DNA from 3 places in the Priestia sp. P1_B12_1 genome. Region 1 is predicted to be linked to each of the others. Evidence: riboswitches for the same ligand, from Rfam matches in the RefSeq annotation. Region 1 holds a riboswitch; each other region holds the start of a gene.
The links. Region 1 has a riboswitch for S-adenosylmethionine ahead of mtnW (2,3-diketo-5-methylthiopentyl-1-phosphate enolase). Riboswitches for the same ligand answer to the same signal wherever they lie in the genome.

Region 1 (4,215 bases):
GCATCTTCTTCCCAAATACCTAGCGCCTTAATAATTTCTTGACCTTTGAATGAAATAACGCCTTCATCTCCGTACAGTTCAGAGATCACGTTATTGTCGATTGTATGTACATGAAGGCTGCACCCAGCATTCGTTAAATTGTAAATCTTAACGTGCAGAAGCGTTTCAGCAGAAGGCTTTAAATGCGTGTCTTCTGCAGGCTTTCCGTATTGATCAACTAATAAAAAATCTTCATTTGTACGTTTTCGTTTATCTTTTCCACTTGCTGATACAAAGAAAGTTGTTGGATTTTGGTCCACTTTAATTGCTAAGTTTCCGCTTGTACCGAAGAACCAATCGCGCTCTGCCAGCTCATCTTTTATATCCGCAAGCTCATGCAACCTTTGCTGAGCCATGATACTCATGCTTTCACCTCTTCTGTTAATTCTTGTAAATGATGAATTACATCATAAAAAGTAGAAAAAGGACGATACGGTAGAGATAGCTCTTCACATTTTTTAATTAAAAAGTCACGTGCAATGACCGTATCAGCTAATTTGGCAGCCTGCAAATCCGTAATGGAATCGCCAATAACAACCGTATGATCTCTTTCATCTGCAAGATGGCGAATAATCGTTGGCTTACAGCAGCCGCAGTCATTTGTACACTGTTTATCACATGTATGAGGCCACGTAATGGAAATATGCTCACCGGAAAAATCAGATCCATTGCAGTAGAGCATTTCCTCTGCAACTCGATTTTCCAAAAGTGGTTTTACAAAAAAGTCAATTCCTCCGCTTACAATATAAAGCGGAATATGGTGCTCTTTTGTATAGGCAATAAAATCATCAAATCCCTCTCGAATAGCAGACGTCTCTAAAATATAAGAAATAATATCTTCTTTTAATTCCACGGGGAGCAAGGCAAACATTTGCCCTACTCCTTCTTGAATGGAGACGCGCTGTGCCAACACGTCGTCTTTAATACTTTCCCACTCCGGAGGAGCAAATTGTTTCATAATAGCAATAATGTTATCGCTATTTGTAATTGTTCCATCAAAGTCACAAAAGATTTTTAACGATGTCATGCTTTCACCTCTACTGTTCCCCATAGTTGCAAAGCTTTTTGCAACTCTTTTGATTCTTCAGCTTTTTCGGCTAATGTTTGATGAGAGAGTACTGCATCTATCGCCGCACGGAATGCTTTTCCTCCTCCGATAGCTCCCTCTGGATGACCGTGAACTCCGCCTCCTGCATTAATAATGCTGTCGATTCCAAAGTCCTTCACAAGCTGCGGTACCATTCCAGGATGAATTCCTGCTGAAGGAACCGGGAAAGACTGCTTATATTTGTATACAGGACGCGTTAATTCGTAGGCAATGCCTGTCGTATCTTCAAGAGAAAGCGCTACGCTTCCGTATGGTGATGGAAACAGAGAGAAATCCGCTCCGGCTAAACGCAATAGCTTTCCAAGCAGTAATGAATTTGAAAAACCGTAAAACTCTGATGGCGTAAGCGCTCCGCTAACAGCTGGGTGTGCCATAATCGGCAAGTTAATTTCATCGTCTTCTCGAAGTGCCTGCAGTACGTCTAACCCGTAAGCAAATACATTGAATAAAAGAGCATCGGCTCCTAGCTCAGCTGCTTTTCTCGCTTTTTCTTTTAATTCAAACGTTCGACCCGTTAAATTAACAGCATACAGCGTGCGGTGTCCCGTTTTTTCGTATACTTCATTCAGTACTTTTTTCCCTTCTGTAACGCGAGCTTCAAAAGGTGTTCGTTCACTATCAAACAAAATCTCGTCGTCTTTAACCAAATCCACTCCGCCAAGCGCTTGCTCACGCAGCTGAGTTGTTAAGTACGTCATATCTCTTCCAATCACGCCTTTAAAAATACTCATCACAAGCGGACGGTCGTAAACGCCTAGTTTCTCTCGGATACCTTCTATTCCAAAGCGCGGTCCTGGGAATTGAGCTAATAATTCATCAGGAAAATCCAAGTCTAATAATTTCACTTTTCCATCAAGTGATAGTTTTCCGAAAACCGTAACTAAAATAGCCGGTAAATCTCTTGAAAAGTTGGCAGTTGGATAAGCAATTTTGACAATTGCCTGCTTAATTTCTCCGCCTAAATATCCGTTTACACGTTCGCAATCTTGAAGCTCAGTTACGGACACGACGCGCCCTTTATGCTTTTGAAGCTGCTGTTGATCTAAAAGCGGCAGATCTGTCCATGAGCCGACGGTTAGTCCTAAAGCAATTCCTTCCGCTTTTTTATAAAAATTTCCTTTATTATCATGTAGTAAGTAGCTTGCAACGATTTCACTCATTATGCTAAAAACTCCCTTGCTGTTTAATATCGTTAATAAAAAAGCCTCTTCTGTGATTAAGAAGAGGCTTTCGTTGCTCTTCTTATCTCTCAGCTGCTGCTGCAAGAATTAGCACCGTGCTTAACATGCGTTAAGTCGGTTGCCGGGCTTCATCGGGCTAGTCCCTCCACCTACTCTTAATAAGAAAGTTGCTATTTATTTAAATTAAATTCATAGATTATATACTAAATAAAAAATACCGCTAGGATTTATCGGTTATTAATCTCGTTAACTTCTTACATATTAAGCCAACTCAAAAAGGATTGTCAATGCGTTTTTAAAATAAATTTAATTTTTTTATTCGAGATACGGCTTCTCTCATACGCTCTTCATCCGTCAGCAGTCCTACGCGCACATAGCCTTCACCATATGTTCCAAAGCCTACTCCAGGCGCCACTACAACGTGAGCTTTTTCAAGAAGTAAATCTGAAAACTGTTCAGAAGTATATCCTTCAGGAACTTTTAGCCATGCAAAAAAGGAGCCCGCTGGAGATGTAACATCCCAACCAATTTCTCGAAGCCCTTGAATAAAGGTATTGCGTCTAGATTCATAGCGCTTAACTAAATCATTCACACATTGTTGAGATTCTAACAGAGCTGCGGCTGCTGCCTCTTGAACCGCCCCAAAGAGACTGACATACATATGATCTTGAAGAAGATTAATAGCTTCTACAACACTTGCATTTCCTACAGCAAATCCAACTCGCCATCCCGCCATGTTATACGTTTTAGAAAGAGTATAAATTTCAATTCCCGTCTCTTTTGCACCAGGAGTCTGTAAAAAACTGATTGGCTTTTTACCATTAAATCCAATTGCTCCGTAGGCAAAGTCGTGTACCACACAAATATCGTGCTTGGCAGCAAACGCCACGGTGTCTTCAAAAAATTCTGCCGTTGCTACTGCACCAGTAGGATTATTCGGATAGTTTAAAAACATGAGCTTTGCCTGTTCTTTAGCACGTTCACTTATCTCTTCGTATACGGGTAGAAAATGATTTTCAGCCGTGAGCGGCATCACTTCCATCTTTGCCTTTGCAAGCTCTACTCCAGACCAGTAATCAGGATATCCAGGATCGGGAACCAGCACCGTATCTCCAGGGTTTAATAAGCACTGCGGGATTTCTACAAGTCCACCTTTCCCGCCAAACAAAATAGCTACTTCTTTTTCAGGATCCACATCAACGCCATATTCTCGTTTATAAAAAGTCACAACGGCCTCTTTTAAAAACTGGTGCCCCCGAAATGGAGAATATTTATGATTCATAGGATTAGCACTTGCTTTTTGCAGTGTTTCTACAATATGTGAAGGAGTAGGCTGATCGGGATTTCCCTGCCCTAAGTTAATAACGTCGTGCCCTTGGGCCATTACTTTTCCTACCTTGCCTACAAGTGATGCAAAAAATTGTTTTGGTAAACTTTTTAATAGTTCCGATTGCTCAAATTGTTTCATCATCGCACACCTTCTCAAAAAATTCTTGAAATTCTAGTCACAAATAATATATTGTAATACTCAACTTGTAAAGTCATTTTTTTCAACTACTAAAAAAAGGACGGATGATAAAGTGAGTGTAAAAATTACGTGTTTACAGCTTGATATTGCGTTTGGAAACCCAACTAAAAACCGAAAATATATCGAACAAAAAATGACGGAAGCCCTGAAAGAAAACCCTGATATCCTTGTGCTTCCTGAGCTATGGGATACAGCTTATGATTTGACTCGGCTAGACGAAATTGCAGATGATGAAGGGCAGCAAGCCAAGCAATTAATCTCTCAGTTTGCTAAAACAAACGAAGTAAATATTGTGGCAGGTTCGATTGCGAAAAAAACAGAGCAAGGTGTCACGAATACGATGTATATTTTTGACCGAA
Region 2 (4,215 bases), on a different contig from region 1:
ACTGATAGCCCATCAGTGCATTTTCTTCAATCGTATCGTCTTTGGAGGCTCCCCACATATAGCGGTCTTCTGGAATATGAGCGATGCCTGCTTCTCTTCTTTCACGCACAGATCGCCCTGTAAGGTGCTCATCGCCAAGTTTGATACTGCCACTATCTGTTTCTATTAATCCAGCAATGGCTTGAAGCAGCTCTGATTGTCCATTTCCCGACACACCTGCAATACCGACAATTTCGCCTGCAGAAACGTGAAGAGACACATTTTGCAATACGTTTTTTTGTCCTTTTCCTTTTAAAAAGAGATTTTGTACGTTTAGATGAGAGGTACCTTGTGATGGTATTCTTGCAGGACGCTCTTTTAATTCTCGCCCTACCATCAGCCTGGCTAGGTGGTGAGCATTGGTATCTTCTTTACTTGTGACGCCGGCTACTTTACCATTTCGAAGCACCGTAATGCGGTCCGCTACTTCCATCACTTCTTGCAGCTTATGTGTAATAATAACGATACTTTTACCTTGAGAAGCTAAAAAACGGATTGTTTTTAATAGTTCCTTCACTTCATGAGGAGTAAGAACGGCGGTAGGCTCGTCTAAAATGATGATTTCTGCTCCTTGATACAGCACTTTTAAAATTTCAATTTTTTGCTGTTCTCCAATCGAGCAATGCTTTACTTTTTTATGAACATCTACTGAAATTTGATACGTTTCGGTTAATTGCTGTACATCTGCTTTCGCCTGCCTTCTATTAAAAAAGAGGCCTTTCTTTGGCTCATGCCCCAAGACAATGTTTTCAGCCACTGTAAAATGAGGAAAAACCATAAAATGCTGATGCACCATGCCTATTCCGTTTTTAATGGCATCTGCAGGAGATGAAAACGAGACGGTTTTCCCATGTAGCTGAATACTTCCTGAACTCGGCTTTTCCATTCCGTAAAGCATCCTCATTAACGTCGTTTTTCCAGCGCCATTTTCTCCAACCAGCGCGTGAACCTCGCCTTTTTTCAGTGTAAAAGACACGTTATCATTCGCTAAAAACGAACCGTATTTTTTCGTCAAATTCGTTAACTGCAGCAGCTCACTCATTCCATTCATTGCTCCTTTCCACTTTAGGATTTTTTCAAAAATAAGAAAGAGAAGCCAGCCTTACTCGACTTCTCTTTTCAACTCACTTGGCTAACGGATCTTTTACTACGGTTTTTCCATCAATAATCGAATCTTTAATTTCTTTTAATTGATCAATTACATCTTGCCCTACAAAGTCATTAAGAGGTGTCTTGCTGTCTTGAGTCACATACGTTAACCCAACACCTTTTTCTTTTAAGCCGTATGTTACTACGCCCGATTTAAATTTGTCATTTGCGAGTGCTTCTACCGTTTCATAAGCAGCCGCATCAGATCCTTTTAACTGCGATAAAACGATATGCTCAGGATCTACTTCCGTACGGTCAATATCTTGGCCAGCCGTATAAAAACCTTTTTCTTTTGCTGCTTCAAATACACCCAAGTCGCCTACCGCTGAAGCTCCGGCAATAAAGTCAGCTCCTTTTGAAGCCTGTAAAATAGCAAGCTCTTTTGCTTTAGCTGGATCAGAGAAGCTTCCAACATAGTTTACTAGAAACTCTGCTTTTGGATTTGTTGATTGTAACCCTTCTTTAAAACTTACGGTCCATTTTTTTAATAATGGAATATCATCTGCTGCAACCATTCCTACTTTATTCGTTTTTGTAACCAATCCTGCTGCTGCTCCTAATAAATATGAAGCTTCTTGTTCACGGAATACAACGCTTCTTACATTTGGTAAATCGACCACTGTATCAATAATCGCAAATTGACGCTGCGGGTTTTCTCGAGCTACTTTTTTCAACGCATCTTCGGATTCAAAAGAAGATGTAATAATCAAATCATAATTTTCTGCTACGGCAGCACGCAAATTACTTTCAATGGCTGCTTGGTCCGTGGATTCAATTGTCTTTATATCAATGTTATACTTCTTTCCAGCGCGTTTTGCTCCATCATCCATTTGTTGAAAAAACGGGTTAACTCCAATCTTTTCAGGTAAAACAAGAGCAATTCGCTTCTTTCCTTTCTCTTCACTTCCACTGCTTTTTGTGCTTTTTGACTGACAGCCAGTTACGAGTAGTACAAGCGCAACGGCTAAAATAAGAAACTTCTTCATTTAACTTACTCCCCCTATAATATAAAAAAAGCTCTTCCTTTATATAAAGGAAGAGCTCGTTAACCAAACGTCTCTTCCTCATCTTCAAGAACATACTGTTCTTAAGGATTTGGCACCATTCTGTCATAGACAGCGGTTGCCGGGTTTCACAGGGCCAGTCCCTCCACCTCTCTTGATAAGGAAAACAATAGCTATTTGTTTTATGTAATATAGTCAATATTAATAGTTTTTTAACAATTGTCAATATTATTTTTCTTTTTTACGCAAAAAAACTTTAAAAACAGATAGGATTATACGGTTTTAGTCTACTAAAATACAGATCAACCTTCTAAATTAATCATCGTATGCCTCCTAGCAAAGCGCTTACGGTAAGTCTGCTAGTCTTCTAGAAGGATCATGTGTAGCAGAGCACTTTTATTACATCTCTTTTGTTAATCCACTATCGATTGAAAACACTTTACCAAGAATGTTAGACTTTTCCTGAGCGATATTTTTTAAGAGGTGTTAACGTTGAAATTGATGAAAGAATTATCTGGAGTAGCTATTGGACTCATTATCGCTTTGGCGGTTTCAAAAATCTTTTTTGATACCCCGACCAATATTGGAATTGTAGTTATTTTTATTACTAGTATGGTCGTAACAGGTATAGCAAGAGCGAAACTAAGATAAGATAACCTAACTAAAAAACACCACCTTTTATTCGCAAGGTGGTGTTTTCTTTTAATGATTTTAGTATGTAGTTATTCTCAGTGAATGCTTTTACCCTTCTTCATCAATCATCGTATACTTCCTAGCAAAGCGCTTGTAGTAAATTTGCTCATCCTCTTGTCCATCGTTAAAAACAAGTCGGTTATGATTAATATCTTTTTCTTTTAACACATAGCCTTTTTCATTCATCAGTTGAATATATTCATCTAAATGCCCTTTTTTAACCATATAGTGAAGAGCATCATCTGAATCCGTAGTGTTTGCTACATCTTGACTTCCCACTTCTAACTTGAATACAGCTGTTGCTGTTTGAATGGGACGATAATCTCCAAACACTCTTTCCCAATTTAATAGCAGCAGCGCGCCGGAAATTATTATACATCCTCCAGCCGCTACGGTTAGTACAAATCGTTTTGACACTACTTTCTCTCCTTTACATTCTTTTTCTTCTATTTAATACAACGGATTGCCCTAAACTTGTTTTTACGCCAAGTCCTAGATACACGGCAGCACCTAAAGCAATTGAAATACAAGATGTGCTAATTGCAAGTGAAGATGCAGACAGCTTATTTTCTAAAAAATAGTGAGAAGTATAATTGCCGATAATCACAGCGGCTGACATCACACTTACTAATAAAACAGGTGTCAACGCAGCTTGTCTCAGTGATTGAACTCGGTAAGAAATGGATTTTTCAATTAAATAAAAGTTATATATAACCGATACACCATACCCTCCGTAAGTCGCGACAACCGGTCCAATTTCTTTTAAGCTTGAAACCAACAGTACGTTTAATACTAGCTTCACAACAATTCCTAAGCCCAAGCCTAAAATTAGCTTCTTTTGCTGATTAATTCCTTGGAGAATTGCGGCTGTTACTGTAAAAAGAGCAAATAAAACGGCAGCAGGCGCGTACCATTGTAAAACAACTCCACCGATTTCAGGACTGTTTTTTGCTCCAAAAATCATCATATATACCGGCTTGCCTAATAAACAAAGCCCCACAGCAGCAGGAAGAGTAAAAAATAACAGCAGTTGCAGCGTTTTTGTAATCTTTCCTTTTACTTCTCGTAAATTTCCCTGCACAAAAGAAGATGTAATGCCGGGAATCAGCGACATGCTGAAGGCGGTGGCTAGCGATACCGGCACCATCACTAAAATCTGAGCTAATCCAATGACAGAGTTGATTATTTCGGCTTTAGCTTGTCCATACCCTATTGATTGAAAAAGGATGTTAATCGTAAACGTATCAATATTTTGATAGATTGGAATCGCTAAACCAACTAAGACAAACGGAACAGCGTACGTCACAAGCTCTTTGAACATTGAAGAGAA
Region 3 (4,215 bases), on a different contig from region 1:
AAATAACGCACCGACGTAGAAAATCAGAATACGCCAAAAGACAGAATCAATCGCTCTTGCTAGAGATTTTTCCGGATTTTTCACTTCTCCCGCGGTAACGCCGATCATTTCAATTCCTAAATACGCAAACATGACCATTTGCAGCGACAGCAAAATACCTTTGAATCCGTTCGGGAACAGTCCGCCGTTGTCCCACAAATTTTTAATACCAGTCGCAACGCCGCCGTTGCCGATTCCAAACACAATCATTAATAATCCAACGGCAATCATTAACACAATCGCTAAAATTTTAATAAGTGCAAACCAAAATTCCAGTTCACCATATGCCTTAACAGCTAAGAAGTTAACCGTTGTCATGATGACAAGCGCCGATAACGCCCAAATCCAGTTTGGTACATCTGGATACCAATATCCCATATAAATACCAACGGCTGTAATTTCAGCCATACATGTTACAACCCATAAAAACCAGTAGTTCCAACCTGTTAAATAACCAGCAAGCGGCCCTAAATAGTCGCGTGCGTACTTGCTGAATGAACCTGCAACAGGTTTTTGAATCGCCATTTCTCCAAGTGCTCTCATAATAAAAAACATAATCATTCCGCTAAATCCGTACGCCAATAATATTCCTGGCCCTGCTAATTTAATAGCAGATGCAGATCCAAGAAACAGCCCTACCCCTATGGCTGCTCCTAAGGACATCAGCGTCACATGCCTTTCTTCTAACCCGCGTTTCAATTCTTTCCCCTGAGTTTTCCCCTGCATAAACGTCTCCCCTTTTTCCAATCTGTCAAAACGAGATGAACACAGCCTTTTTGTTAGCGCTTTCATATAAGTTTGTGCTAAAAGACAGCTAGGCTGTATATTTGTATTTTATCACCTTTCTCTCACTTTTCTTTTGTCGAAAAACAAAAAAATTATCTTATCATTTTGTTTAAACGCACAATTAGACATAGGCACTGCTTTTTTACTATGTATTTATTATTGCACTTAAGTAATAGTATTTTCAAAAAATAGAAAAACGCCGACTCAACTCCGTCAGCGCATCGTTCATTTTATGCTTTTTTATAAAAACTAGCATTTATCTCGCGGGTTCAAAAGTTTTACAGCCAGGTTCTTCCATATCAGAAACATGGTGACTACTTTCAGGACTCACAACGTAAATGGACTCTGCACTGCATTTGTTCCCCGATTTCCAATACATGCACTCATTCACTTCACATAATACACCTTGGGCCACTGTTATCCCTCCTTTGCTTGTCTTATCTATTTACTACCCGAAATATGGCGCTTCTAACATTCACACGCAAAAAAACAGCTTGTTTCTCAAGCGGATCTTTTTATTGCGTGTGTTCAACATACTGTTTTTTAGCTAAATATAACTCACGGCTCAGCGTGATCCGCCGTTCTCTCAAGCGGCTTAATTTAGCCTGAAATTGTTCGTTAGTTGGCTCTTCTTGAATCAAGCGATACGTAAAAGAAATATCTTCATTTAACTGTTTAAAATCTTCCCATATCTCTTGAACGAGGGCGGATTGTTTGTCTTCAAATGAACGATTTTGCTGCGTTTTTAGCGCAGCTAAAATTTCCTGTTGCCACGTTTCGTCTTTTATTTCTTTGGCTAATAAGTATAGATCTAAATAATCATCAGTGCTTAACGCTGTTTGTCTATTGTTCAATGTCATCACCTTTTCTACACGAAATTTTTCTTCCTAAGAAGAGGGTTTCATCATAGAAAAAGATTCCTCTCCTTATCTGTCAGAGCTAGGCTATGCTGGAATTAGCACCATTCAATAATTGTGGTTGCTGAGGCTTCAAAGGGCCAGTCCCTCCACCTCTCTAGATAAGAATATTTCGTTTTTAAATTATTTCTGACTATTCTAATATGTTTTGTAGGTTATGTCAATAGCTTTTCAATAAAAAGAAAAAAGAAGTAAAATATGGTATGCTTTCATAAAGGATGGTGAGCACATGAAACGATATCTGTTATCTGCTTTTTTGGGAAGCCTGCTGCTGCTTCTTACTATTGCTTTTTCATCTACTTTCCATATTGCAATTGTCAAAACAACCGGAAGTATTGGAGGGATTATTTTAGCAGCGGCGGCTTTGATTATGAACGCGCTTGAAGATCCCCCCTCCTCAGACAATACAGGTGGAGGAGCCGTTGAAGTACTAGATAAAGGTTCCGTTTGGGCTACTTATTTACTTTTACTTTCATTACCGAACCTCATCGCATGTATAACATCTTATGTTTTATGGACTCGCTGACATTCATCAACGTTACGGACGTTTTGCCACTTGGAAGCTCATTGATATTTGTTTATCTACAAAGCCAAGTTCACGATACACATGCTGTGCAAAATTCCCAGCATGAACGCTGAGTCTGATTTCAGGGTATCCTTTGATAGACAATTCATCAATTGCTTTTTGCATTAATGGCTTGGCTAGACCTTGCCCGCGGTATTCCGGTACAACATATAATTCGTAGATAAAGCCAATTTCTTCTTTTGAAAAGAAGTCGGCAGATGGGCCGATAAGAACCCAGCCTGCGAGTTTATTTTCTTGTCTTGAAACTAAATAATAACAGCCTTTTTCAAGGGCACTACCAACTAGTTCATTTACGCGCTCTGCTGACGGATGAAACTGCTTCATTGTTCCTTCAAACAGCGCATCAGCAGATTTTTTCCGAATTTCTTGTATTTCTTCTTCAGTAGCTTTTGCAATCATTACGATCTCTCCTTTCGTGTTCGTTTTCCACATACGAGGATAAATTCCTGCAAAAAAAGTCTTCGCCTAAGCGAAGACTTTTATTTAAATTCAAAATGCTCTTGATGACTACCTTGTTCGTCCGTCCAGTTAATCATAATGTCTAAACCTGCCGCTTTTCCAGGAACTGCAAAATTCGCATAGCGAAAACGCTGACCGCTTTTGCTTAAGTTAGACCGTTCAATAGGAGAAAACAAGCTGTATTTCGCCTTATTTTTTCCTTCGTGCCGAAAAGCTTGGACCTGCACGCGCTCTACGTCTTTTCCAATGTTTTCAACGGTTAATCCATATGTATGATAGACGTTATTTTTCCACTTTAGCTGATTATCTCCCGTCATGCTCGCTTTTGTGAGTTCAACCGACCATTGTTCAGATGATTTCTTCATTGGAAGCTTCTCAATCGAAAGAGCGCTGACATGAATGGCTGCAAAAGCAAGCCAAACAAAACAAAAAGTGCTGACTGTATAAAATAGTCTTTTCATAGATTCTGATCTCCTTAGAAATTTTAGTAGTAGCATTTCCTGTTCACTTAAAAATTATGATAAACGCTTTAACAAAAAAGCCTCTCCATTTAGGAGAAGCTTCTTAAATTAATGCATAAGCAAATCTTTTTGTTTGTCTAATGAGTGTTTTGTATATAAATCTCTTTCAATCGCATATTTAGGACGCTGTTTCACTTCGTTAAAAATCTTGCCAATATATTCTCCCACAAGACCCATTCCCATTAGCTGCAGGCCGCCTACAAGCCAAATCGATAAAATAAGAGACGTCCAGCCGATTTGCGTATGATCTAAATATTTTTGAAGCAGCGCATAAATACCAAACGCAATACTAAAGAGAAAAGAAGCTCCTCCAAGCAGCGTCAATAAGCGTATCGGCGCTACGCTAAAAGATGTAATCCCGTCGAATGCAAAAGCAAGCATTTTCTTTAGGGGATATTTTGATTCGCCCGCTGTCCGTTCTTTGCGGTCATATGTGACTTCCGTGGAGCGAAATCCTACTAATGGTACAAGGCCTCGTAAAAAGACGTTGCCTTCTTTATATTTCATAAGTTCACCAAGAGCACGTTTGCTCATGAGACGAAAATCGGCGTGATTTTGAACGAGCTGAATTCCTAGCCTATTCATAAAACGGTAAAACCCTACTGCCGTGGTTCGTTTAAAAAATGTATCGGTTTCTCTGCTGTCTCGAACACCATATACGACTTCATACCCGAGCCAATATTTCTCTACAAAAGTACGAATAACGCTGATATCATCTTGCAAATCTGCGTCAATGGAAATGACGCAGTCAGATTGCTTATGGGCTGCTTCTAGTCCTGCCAGCAAAGCATTTTGATGTCCTACATTCCGCGCTAGCTTTAACCCTTTTACAAACAAATTGCTGCAGCTTTCTTTTTCAATAAGCGACCACGTGCTGTCTTTGCTTCCATCGTCTACAAATAAAATG

Region 2: linked by a shared signal. The riboswitch ahead of AC1D0Y_RS00110 (BMP family lipoprotein) and the one ahead of mtnW (2,3-diketo-5-methylthiopentyl-1-phosphate enolase) in region 1 are both predicted to bind S-adenosylmethionine.
Region 3: linked by a shared signal. The riboswitch ahead of AC1D0Y_RS00960 (hypothetical protein) and the one ahead of mtnW (2,3-diketo-5-methylthiopentyl-1-phosphate enolase) in region 1 are both predicted to bind S-adenosylmethionine.

The regions. Positions count from the first base shown of each region.
Region 1 covers NZ_JBFTZR010000002.1:653,528-657,742, reverse strand. Annotated here, with positions in the region: gene AC1D0Y_RS08780 (methylthioribulose 1-phosphate dehydratase) at 1-404, opposite strand, end outside; gene AC1D0Y_RS08775 (2-hydroxy-3-keto-5-methylthiopentenyl-1-phosphate phosphatase) at 401-1,066, opposite strand; gene mtnW (2,3-diketo-5-methylthiopentyl-1-phosphate enolase) at 1,063-2,307, opposite strand; SAM riboswitch class I at 2,387-2,493, opposite strand; gene AC1D0Y_RS08765 (pyridoxal phosphate-dependent aminotransferase) at 2,624-3,796, opposite strand; gene AC1D0Y_RS08760 (carbon-nitrogen family hydrolase) at 3,909-4,215, shown strand, end outside.
Region 2 covers NZ_JBFTZR010000001.1:15,671-19,885, forward strand. Annotated here, with positions in the region: gene AC1D0Y_RS00105 (ABC transporter ATP-binding protein) at 1-1,081, opposite strand, end outside; gene AC1D0Y_RS00110 (BMP family lipoprotein) at 1,164-2,174, opposite strand; SAM riboswitch class I at 2,250-2,356, opposite strand; gene AC1D0Y_RS00115 (hypothetical protein) at 2,685-2,843, shown strand; gene AC1D0Y_RS00120 (hypothetical protein) at 2,934-3,302, opposite strand; gene AC1D0Y_RS00125 (putative polysaccharide biosynthesis protein) at 3,316-4,215, opposite strand, start outside.
Region 3 covers NZ_JBFTZR010000001.1:172,990-177,204, forward strand. Annotated here, with positions in the region: gene alaP (alanine permease AlaP) at 1-765, opposite strand, end outside; gene AC1D0Y_RS00955 (DUF1540 domain-containing protein) at 1,082-1,240, opposite strand; gene AC1D0Y_RS00960 (hypothetical protein) at 1,341-1,679, opposite strand; SAM riboswitch class I at 1,749-1,850, opposite strand; gene AC1D0Y_RS00965 (hypothetical protein) at 1,972-2,268, shown strand; gene AC1D0Y_RS00970 (GNAT family N-acetyltransferase) at 2,281-2,727, opposite strand; gene AC1D0Y_RS00975 (hypothetical protein) at 2,808-3,248, opposite strand; gene AC1D0Y_RS00980 (glycosyltransferase family 2 protein) at 3,357-4,215, opposite strand, start outside.